DNA from 3 places in the Streptomyces sp. NPDC058701 genome. Region 1 is predicted to be linked to each of the others. Evidence: riboswitches for the same ligand, from Rfam matches in the RefSeq annotation. Region 1 holds a riboswitch; each other region holds the start of a gene.
What was found. A riboswitch is a leader RNA that binds a small molecule or an ion and turns the genes downstream of it on or off. The one in region 1 is predicted to bind cyclic di-AMP.
Positions count from the first base shown of each region.

Region 2: linked by a shared signal. The riboswitch ahead of ACFWW8_RS07630 (LysM peptidoglycan-binding domain-containing M23 family metallopeptidase) and the one ahead of ACFWW8_RS21755 (M23 family metallopeptidase) in region 1 are both predicted to bind cyclic di-AMP.
Region 3: linked by a shared signal. The riboswitch ahead of ACFWW8_RS18285 (transglycosylase family protein) and the one ahead of ACFWW8_RS21755 (M23 family metallopeptidase) in region 1 are both predicted to bind cyclic di-AMP.

Region 1 is NZ_JBHXSY010000020.1:5,451-8,714, reverse strand. Features, by position in the region: gene ACFWW8_RS21760 (M16 family metallopeptidase) at 1-1,155, shown strand, start outside; cyclic di-AMP (ydaO/yuaA leader) riboswitch at 1,341-1,500, shown strand; gene ACFWW8_RS21755 (M23 family metallopeptidase) at 1,513-2,313, shown strand; gene ACFWW8_RS21750 (GntR family transcriptional regulator) at 2,487-3,158, shown strand.
Region 2 is NZ_JBHXSY010000005.1:271,083-274,346, forward strand. Features, by position in the region: gene ACFWW8_RS07620 (aspartate aminotransferase family protein) at 1-514, shown strand, start outside; gene ACFWW8_RS07625 (tyrosine-protein phosphatase) at 539-1,357, opposite strand; cyclic di-AMP (ydaO/yuaA leader) riboswitch at 1,670-1,845, shown strand; gene ACFWW8_RS07630 (LysM peptidoglycan-binding domain-containing M23 family metallopeptidase) at 1,848-2,849, shown strand; gene ACFWW8_RS07635 (SGNH/GDSL hydrolase family protein) at 3,025-3,264, shown strand, end outside.
Region 3 is NZ_JBHXSY010000015.1:23,689-26,952, reverse strand. Features, by position in the region: gene ACFWW8_RS18295 (cytochrome P450) at 1-553, shown strand, start outside; gene ACFWW8_RS18290 (transglycosylase family protein) at 639-1,718, shown strand; cyclic di-AMP (ydaO/yuaA leader) riboswitch at 1,994-2,166, shown strand; gene ACFWW8_RS18285 (transglycosylase family protein) at 2,170-2,898, shown strand; gene eno (phosphopyruvate hydratase) at 3,183-3,264, shown strand, end outside.

The sequences.
Region 1 (3,264 bases):
GAGGGCACCGACAAGCACTCCGCCGAGGAGTTCTCGGCCGAGCTGGAGCGCTGCGGGGCCACCCTCGACGCCCACGCCGACCACCCGGGCCTGCGGGTCTCCCTGGAGGTCCCCGCCTCGCGCCTGCACAAGGCGCTCGGCCTGCTCGCCGAGGCGCTGCGCGCGCCCGCGTTCGCCGACGCCGAAGTCGAACGCCTGGTGCGCAACCGGCTCGACGAGATCCCGCACGAGCTGGCCAACCCGCAGCGCCGCGCCGCCATGCAGCTCTCCAAGGAGCTCTTCCCGGCCTCCCTGCGGATGTCCCGCCCACGCCAGGGCTCCGAGGAGACGGTGGCCCGGATCGACGCCGCGGCCGTACGCGCCTTCTACGACGCCCACGTACGCCCCGCCACGGCCACCGCGGTCGTCGTCGGCGACCTGACCGGGATCGACCTGGACGCCGTCCTGGCCGACACCCTGGGTACCTGGACGGGCAACTCCGCCGCGCCCCGGCCCGTGCCGCCGGTGACCGCCGACGACACCGGCCGCGTCGTCATCGTGGACCGGCCGGGCGCGGTCCAGACGCAGCTGCTGATCGGCCGGATCGGACCGGACCGGCACGACCGCGTCTGGGCGCCCCAGGTGCTCGGCACGTACTGCCTCGGCGGCACCCTGACCTCCCGTCTGGACAAGGTGCTGCGCGAGGAGAAGGGGTACACCTACGGCGTGCGCGCCTTCGGCCAGGTGCTGCGGTCCACCGCCGACGGCAAGGGCGCCTCGATGCTGGCCATCAGCGGCTCGGTGGACACGCCGAACACGGGCCCGGCGCTGGAGGACCTCTGGAAGGTGTTGCGCACCCTCGCGGAGGGCGGGCTGACCGACGCCGAACGGGACGTCGCGGTGCAGAACTTGGTGGGCGTGGCGCCGCTGAAGTTCGAGACGGCCGCCTCGGTGGCCGGCACCCTCGCGGACCAGGTGGAGCAGGAGCTGCCGGACGACTACCAGGCGCAGTTGTACGCCCGGCTCGCCGAGACCGGCACGGTGGAGGCCACTTCGGCGGTCGTGAGCGCCTTCCCGGCGAACCGGCTGGTCACGGTGCTGGTGGGCGACGCGTCGCAGATCGAGGAGCCGGTGCGGGCGCTCGGGATCGGTGACGTCAGCGTCGTCACCAACTGACGTCCGGAACACGGGGGCTCTGGCGGCTTGTCCGTCAGGGCCCCTTTTGTCTCTTTAGTGGTGAGGTTGCTTATATGCGGTGTGGCGTACGCAACAAAAGGGCTCGTCTGTTTGGCGATCGACTGATGATCCGCCTAGCGTCAGCCGTGCTGTTCGTCAGTTGTGCCCGCCGCACCCGCGGCACCGGACAGCGATCGCCGAGTCCCCGTCAGGCGCGAGCCTGGGGAGCCGGGGACCCACATCAGTCCCTGGGGTGAATCGGGCCGCCTCGCAAGAGGAAGCCCGTAGGAGACCTTCCTGCTCCGAACCCGTCAGCTAACCCGGTAGGCGAGAGGGAAGGAAAGGATCAACCTCTTCATGGCGTTTGGCAGTCGTACCGCCGGCTCCGGCAAGCACCGCGGTTCCAGCCGTCTGAGCCGCAAGACCGCCGGCTACGCCGGTATAGCCGCCCTCGCCACCACGGGCGTCGTCGGTTCCCTCGCAGGCCCGGCCTTCGCCGCGGACAACAACACCGGGCACTCCGTCCCCGACGCCGGATACGACGCGGTCGTCGTCGGCGGCGAGCTCGCGGATGACATCCAGGACCAGGCCGAGTCGCAGCAGCGCGCCGCCGAGCGCGCGGCCGCCAAGGCCCAGGCCGAGGCCGACGCCAAGCAGCGTGCCGCCGAGGCCAAGCGCCTCGCCGAGGCCAAGGCGAAGGCGGAGCGGGACGCGGCAGAGCGCGCCGCCCGCGAGGAGGAGCGCAAGCGCCTCAACACCTTCGTCGCGCCCGTCAGCGGCGGCATCAGCACCCACTACCACGCCGGTGGCGGCATGTGGTCCTCCGGCAGCCACACCGGCATCGACTTCCGCGCGGCCTCCGGCACCTCGGTCCACGCCGTGGGCGCGGGCACCGTCGTCGAGGCCGGCTGGGGCGGCGCGTACGGCAACAACGTCGTCATCAAGCACAACGACGGCACGTTCACCCAGTACGGGCACCTGTCCTCGCTGAGCGTCTCCGTCGGCCAGCAGGTCACCCCGGGCCAGCAGATCGGCCTGTCGGGCTCCACCGGCAACTCCAGCGGCCCGCACCTGCACTTCGAGGCCCGCACCGGCGCCGACTACGGCTCGGACATCGACCCGGTCTCGTACCTGCGCTCGCACGGCGTCAGCCTCTGACCCGTACGACCCCGCGCACGACCCACGCTTCACCAAAGACCCCGGCTCGCACCGCGAGCCGGGGTCTTTTGCGAATGTTTCGCTTTTCCGGCCGCTCTCGGAAATTATCGTGTGTTGCAATAGAGTCGCAGCACACTCTGGCACGGCAGTCGGAAATAGGCGGAGGTTCGGTCTTGCGTATTCCTGCGCACGCGGTATGCATGGCAATTCGCGACGACATCGTCTCCGGGGTCTTCGAGCCGGGCAGCAGACTCACCGAGGAGGTCCTCGCCCGCCGGTACGGGGTCTCGCGCGTCCCGGTCCGCGAGGCGCTGCGGACCCTGGAGTCGGAGGGGTTCGTGACCACGCGGCGGCACGCGGGCGCCTGCGTCGCCGAGCCGACCGGGCAGGAGGCGGCCGACCTCCTGGAGCTGCGGATGCTGCTGGAGCCCCTCGCGGCCGCCCGGGCCGCGCGGCGGCGCACCGAAGCCCACCTGAAGGTGCTCCGCGGGCTGGTCAGGCTGGGCCAGGAACGGGCCAGGAGGGGGCAGGGGGAGGACCTGCGGTCCCTGGGCGGCTGGTTCCACGAGACGCTGGCCCAGGCCTCGGGGAGCCCGGGGCTGATCGCCCTGCTCACGCAGATGCGGCACAAGGTCGCGTGGATGTACGTGGTGGAGGCCCCGGCCCGGCCCGTGGAGTCCTGGGCGGAGCACGGCGCGATCGTGGACGCGGTGGCCCGCGGGGACGCGGAGCGGGCGCGCGCCCTGACCGCGATGCACGCGGACCGTGCCTCCGCGGCGCACCGGCCGCGGGCCGCCGTGAGGACTTCGCAACCTGCCGTAAACATGTCGAGCGGCCGTCATTAACAGGCGCCGTATACAAAGGACGGGTATCCGCGCGCCGCTGCCGGAATTCCCGCGCGGTGCTTTTTCGGCCTGCGGTCGAATTCCCGCGGCGCCGTCGAATTCCCGG
Region 2 (3,264 bases), on a different contig from region 1:
CATGGACCGGGTGCTCGTCCACTCCGCGAGCTTCGGTTCCAACGCGCAGGCGATGGCGGCCGGGCTTGCGGTGCTCTCCGTCATGGAGGACGAGGAGGTCGTCGCGCACGCGCGGACCACGGGCGACCTGCTGCGCGGGCGGCTGGCGGCCCTCGTGGACGAGTACGAGCTGCTGCACGAGGTGCGGGGGCGCGGGCTGATGATCGGCATCGAGTTCGGCCGGCCGTCGTCGCTGGGGCTGCGCAGCCGGTGGACGATGCTCCAGGCGGCCCGCAAGGGGCTCTTCGCGCAGATGGTCGTGGTGCCGCTGCTGCAGAAGCACCGCATCCTCACCCAGGTGTCCGGCGACCACCTGGAAGTGATCAAACTCATCCCGCCGCTCGTCGTGGACGAGGCCGACGTCGACCGGTTCGTCGGTGCCTTCCGCGAGGTGATGGACGAGGCGCACGGCGGGTCCGGGCTGATGTGGGACTTCGGCCGGACGCTGGTGAAGCAGGCCGTCGGCAACCGCTGACCGCCGACGGCCCGCCCCGGCGGGTCAGTCCAGCAGTCCCGCCCGGAGCCGTGCGAGGGTCTCGGGCGCCAGCCCGAGGCCCTCGGCCAGGTAGGCGTCCACCCCGCCCCAGGTCTCGTCGATGGTGTCGAACGCCGCCGTCAGGTACGCGGCGCGGGCGTCGAACAGCGGGGACAGCAGCTCCATGACCTCGGCGGAGCGGGCCTCGGGGGCGTCGCTGCCGCGGCGCAGCCGGTAGCGGCGGTGCGGAGCGTTGGACTCCAGGTAGTCCGCCACGATCGCCTCGCGCTCGACTCCGAGGGCGAGCAGGGTGACGGCGACGGACAGGCCGGCCCGGTCCTTGCCGGCCGCGCAGTGCATGAGCGCGGGGACGCTGTCCCCGGCGAGCGCGTGCAGGACCAGGCTGTGCTCGGCGGTGCGGTTCGCGATGATCGAGCGGTACGAGTTCGCCATCCTGGCGGCGCCCCTCCCGTCGCCCAGGAGTCCGCGGAGCTGGTCCAGATCGCCGTCGCGGACCATCTTCCAGAACTCCCGGCCGTCGGCCGGATCCGAGAGCGGGATGTTGACGTTCCGCACGCCGGGGAGCTCCACGTCCGGCCCTTCCAGGGCGTGGTCGGCGTCGTTGCGGAAATCGAAGACGGTGTGGAGTCCGAGCGAGTTGAGGAACTCTGCATCGGTTTCGGTGGCATGTGCGAGATGTCCGCTTCGGAAGAGTCGTCCCGGCCTGACCCTCCGTCCGTCCCGCGTCGGCAGACCGCCCACGTCGCGGAAGTTCCGCACTCCGGTCAGGTTCGGCTCCGGCTGCGACCGCCCGGTCGGGGTCGGGGGTATCTGCTGGGTCACGTGAACTCCTCCGCGTCGTCGTAGGGTGTCCGAATTGCACTACTTGGCAGCAACTTGCCATATCCGGAGGCGAGATCGGGCGCCCGTCCGTGAGCCAGATCATACGGTGACCGTGAGTGCCTGATCGCGAAAGCCGAATGGCCCAGCCAGACCGGATGTTGGTGGTCCGGAATGGACGCAGGGTGACCGGAATTCCGTCGATCCCTCACCTCTGGGATTCCGTCAGGTAATTCGCGGCTTGTTCCGTGCGGCCCGACTCGATTACCTTCGCGATCGATCCGGGCGGACCGCCGAATCCTGCCGCCACCCGGAAAACCGCACCCGACTATTCACGCGCGGCAGGAGCGGGGGAACCAGGTAAGCCGCCGTCCCGAGTCTTCATATCGGGACGGCTCGGGGTGAAGCCGTACATGTGCCCATACGTGTGCGGCCGGACATCTCCAGTCCGAACCCGACAGCTCACCTCGCAGGCGACGGAGAGGAAACCGCCATGCCCGCAAAGGGTAAGCACCGCCGTCCCAAGTCCCTTTCCATCTCCCGCGGTTTCGCCGTCGCCGGCACCGGTGGCGCGGCCCTCGCGCTGCCGCTGATGGGCGCCACCGGCGCCCAGGCGTCCGGAGCCCCGGCCGCCGCGCCGGCCAGCGTGCCCGCCGTGGCCCCGCAGCTGCCGGTAGCGCTGCAGGCCGCACCGGTCGCCGCCCCGGCCGCCGCGCCGGTCGTGTACACGGTCGTGTCCGGCGACTACCTCTCCAAGATCGCCGCGCAGCGCGACCTGGCCGGCGGCTGGGAGCAGTTGTACGCCGACAACCGCGAGGCCGTCGGCGCCGACCCCTCGCTGATCCACCCGGGCCTCAAGCTGACGCTCGGCGCGAAGGGCGCCCCCGCTCCGAGCGCCGCCGCCCCGGCTCCGGCCCCGGCCCCGGCGGAGAAGCCGGTCCAGAAGAAGCAGAAGCCGGCCGAGGCCCCGGTCTCCGGCAAGGCCGCCTCGGGGGAGCAGGACGCCCCCGCCAAGAAGACGCAGCCCAAGGCCAAGCAGAAGGCGCAGGGCGGCGGCGAGACCTCCGCCGGCGCGGCGGCGCCCTCCGGCGCCGGCTTCGTGGCCCCCGTCGGCGGCGGGGTCTCCACCCAGTACAGGGCGAGTGGCGCCATGTGGTCCTCGGGTTACCACACCGGAGTCGACTTCATCGCGAGCTCCGGCACCACCGTCAAGGCCGTCGGCGCGGGCACCGTCGTCTCCGCGGGCTGGGGCGGTTCGTACGGCAACGAGGTCGTGATCCGGCACGCGGACGGCAAGTACTCGCAGTACGGCCACCTCTCCTCGCTGTCCGTCTCCGCCGGCCAGAGCGTGACCGCCGGCCAGCGCATCGGCCTCTCCGGCTCCACCGGCAACTCCTCCGGCCCGCACCTGCACTTCGAGATCCGCACGGGCCCGTCCTACGGCTCCGACATCAACCCGGTGGCCTACCTCCGCTCGAAGGGCGCCACCGTCTGACGGTGAGACGTCCGGCGGCATCCGCCGCGGCAGGGACACGCGTCAGGCCGGGACCCGAGGGGGGTCCCGGCCTGACGCGTACTTATTCCTTATCCCGCACGTGGTACAGATCACGGTCCGTTAACCCCTGCTTACGTTGGCGTAGGTTGCCCGCGGGGGTGAAGGATGGTGCGTCGTGGCAGCGACGACGACGACACTCAAGACCATCGGCTCGTACGCGGCGATCGGGGACAGCTTCACCGAGGGTGTGGGGGACCCGGGACCGGGGGGTTCGTTTCTCGGCTGGGCGGACCGGCTCGCCGTGCTCCTGGCCGATCGACGTGACGAGCACGACTTCCGATACGCGAACCTGGCCGTACGCGGCCGGCTCCTCGACCAGATCGTGGCCGAGCAGGTCCCGCGGGCCAAGGCGCTC
Region 3 (3,264 bases), on a different contig from region 1:
CATCCTGCTCTTCGCCGGCTTCGAGACGACCGTGAACCTCATCGGCAACGGCGTCCACTCCCTCTTCATGAACCCGGACCAGCGCGAACGCCTCCAGCGCTCCCTCGCCGCCGGGGAGCGCGGCCTGCTGGAGACCGGCGTCGAGGAGCTGCTGCGCTACGACGGCCCCGTGGAGCTCGCCACCTGGCGGTTCGCCACCGAGGCGCTGACGCTCGGAGGCCGGCCGGTGGCGGCCGGGGACCCGGTGCTCGTCGTCCTGGCGGCCGCCGACCGGGACCCCGACCGCTTCGCCGATCCGGACGCCCTCGACCTCTCGCGCACCGACAACCAGCACCTCGGGTACGGCCACGGCATCCACTACTGCCTGGGTGCTCCGCTCGCCCGGCTGGAGGGTCAGACCGCGCTTGCGACTTTGCTGACGCGTCTGCCGGACCTGGAACTCGCCGTTCCGCCCGAGGAGCTGCGCTGGCGCGGCGGATTGATCATGCGTGGCCTGCGCACGCTTCCGGTCCGCTTCGCAGCCCCAAACATCGGAGGAACGCCTGACGTTTAGTCGACTGTGGTCGGAACTTGTGACAATCGCTCAAAGGCCGCTAAGTTCTGCCGTTACCCCGCCGTTATGCGAAAGGTGCACCTACATGCGTTCCGGGAACGGCCGCCACAGACGCCCCCGCCAGGTCCCCGCGCTGGTCGTCACAGCCGGAGTCACTGGCTCAGCGCTGGCCCTGCCGCTGCTCGCGGCCACCAACGCCACGGCCGCCGACACCTCCACGTGGGACAGGGTCGCCGAGTGCGAGAGCGGCGGGAGCTGGAGCGCCAACTCCGGCGGCGGCGCGTACGGCGGGCTGCAGTTCACCCAGGACCAGTGGCGCGGCGCCGGCGGGCTCGACTTCGCCGAGCGGCCCGACCTCGCGAGCCGGTCCCAGCAGATCGCCGTCGCCGAGCGGGTGCTGGCCTCCCAGGGGCCGCAGGCGTGGCCGCTGTGCGCGGCGTCCGCCGGGCTGGCCCAGCAGGGCCCCGCCGCGGAGGTGGATCCGGGCCTGCCCGGCCCCGCCGGGACCGCGTCGCCGACGCCGAACCGCCCCGACGCCGAGGTGCCCGTCCACGGGTCCGACCCCGCCCGGGACTTCGGGGCACCGACCCCGACCCCCTCGGACACCCCGGCGTTCACCATCCCCGACGGCCCGCTCGCGCCGCCCGGCGGACTCCCCGTCATGCCGGCGCCGGACGACCCGACGACGGCCCCGGTGGACCCGACGGCCCCCGTGACGCCCGGCGGCCCCGGCGCGACCCCCGCCGACCCGACGTCCCCGGTGGACCCGACGGCCCCCGTCGACCCCACCGCTCCGGTCACCCCGACCGGCCCGACGGCCCCGTCCGGCCCGGGCGCGTCCACGAGCCCCGCTGCCGGGCCGTCCACCGGCCCGACGCCCCAGACCGCCCCGGGCGCCTCCGCCGACCCGTCGGCCCTGCCCGCCCTTCCGGCGGAGGGGAACGGCAAGCACCGCGGAGCGCCCGCCGTCGAGGCGTCCGGAGCGTCTGATGCCGCGTCGGGGCCCTCGTACACCGTGAAGTCGGGCGACAGCCTGACCGCCATCGCGGACGCCAAGGGACTCAAGGGCGGCTGGAACGCGCTCTACGCCGCCAACGAGCAGGTCATCGGCGAGGACGCCAACCTGATCAAGCCCGGCCAGAACCTGGATCTAACCGCGGAATAGGGGCACTTCGGGCACCCTTTAAAGGATTGATTGTCCGTTTTCTGTAAGTGAGACATGTGTCTCTTCCGGTCAACTGGCGTGTCCTGCCCCGGAGCTCGCGCAAACCCCTTCCTCACCTGCGCAAACGCTCCCGGGAAGGACGCAAGTAGGGGCGTTTCTCCCCGATGTCGCGCGTTGAACATCGGGGAGGGAGCCGTCTACCTTCTGAATCGCCCGCCACCGCGGGCTCCTTCGACCGCATCGCCGAATCCTGCCGGCGGACGGGGGGAACAGTCGTCGCGCAAGCGCCGAAGGCAGGAGCGGGGGAACCAAGGTAGGCGCCGGGAGCGGCCGTTGAGAGACGGTCACGCCACCGGCTAGGGGTTAAGACGTGCGCAAGGTCGCACGGCCGGGCAACTCACTCGCCCGAACCCGACAGCTCACCTCGTAGGCGTCGGTGAGGAGAAACTCCATGCTGCTTTCCGGCAAGGGCAAGCACCGCCGCGGTTCCAAGGCCGTCCGCATCGTCACGCTCGCCGGTGTCGCCGGTGTGGCCGTGGCCGCACCCCTGATGGCCGCCGGCACCGCCAGCGCCGCCACCGCGTCCGAGTGGGACAAGGTCGCGCAGTGCGAGGCGGGCGGCAACTGGTCCATCAACACGGGCAACGGCTACTACGGCGGACTGCAGTTCTCGTCCTCCACGTGGGCCGCGTTCGGTGGCAAGACGTACGCCGCCCAGGCCAACCAGGCCACCAAGTCGCAGCAGATAGCCATCGCGGAGAAGGTCCTCAAGGGCCAGGGCAAGGGTGCCTGGCCGTCCTGCGGCGTGGGCCTGTCGAACTCCTCCTACGCCGGTGGCGGCTCGACGGAGACCCAGAAGCAGACCAAGAAGACCGAGACCAAGAAGGCCGCGCCGAAGGCCGAGGTCAAGAAGACCGCGCCGAAGGCCGAGACCAAGCGGTCCCAGGCCCCGACGACGCGCTCCGAGCGCTCCGAGGCCCCGGCCCCGGTCGCCAAGCCGAAGGCCCAGGCCCCGAAGACCGGCAACGGCTCGTACGAGGTCAAGTCCGGTGACACGCTGGGCACCATCGCCGAGGCCAACAACGTCCAGGGCGGCTGGGAGAAGGTCTTCGAGCTTAACAAGGACATCGTCTCGGACGCCGACCTGATCTTCCCGGGCCAGAAGCTCGACCTCAGCTGAACCCCGCGGCAGCCGCCGCCGGAGCCCCCGCGCTCCACCCGCTGAACCACGCAGGGTCCCCATCGCCCGGCGCGCCTCCCCCGCGCGCCGGGCGGTGGCGTGTGCGCCGACGACGGGCTGTTCCAGAGGTCTATGTCCTGGAAGAGGGGTATTCGGGCCCTTTTTCGTCCCAGGACCCGGGCGGTCGTCCGGCCTCCTGCCCGGATCCGGTTAGGCTCTAGGCGGCAAGGCCATCCCACGGCCTGACACGCCACCGCACACCCAGCGTCACATCCCAGAAGGAGATGCTCGTGCCGTCCATCGACGTCGTCGTAGCCCGGGAAATCCTGGACTCCCGAGGCAACCCCACGGTCGAGGTCGAGGTGG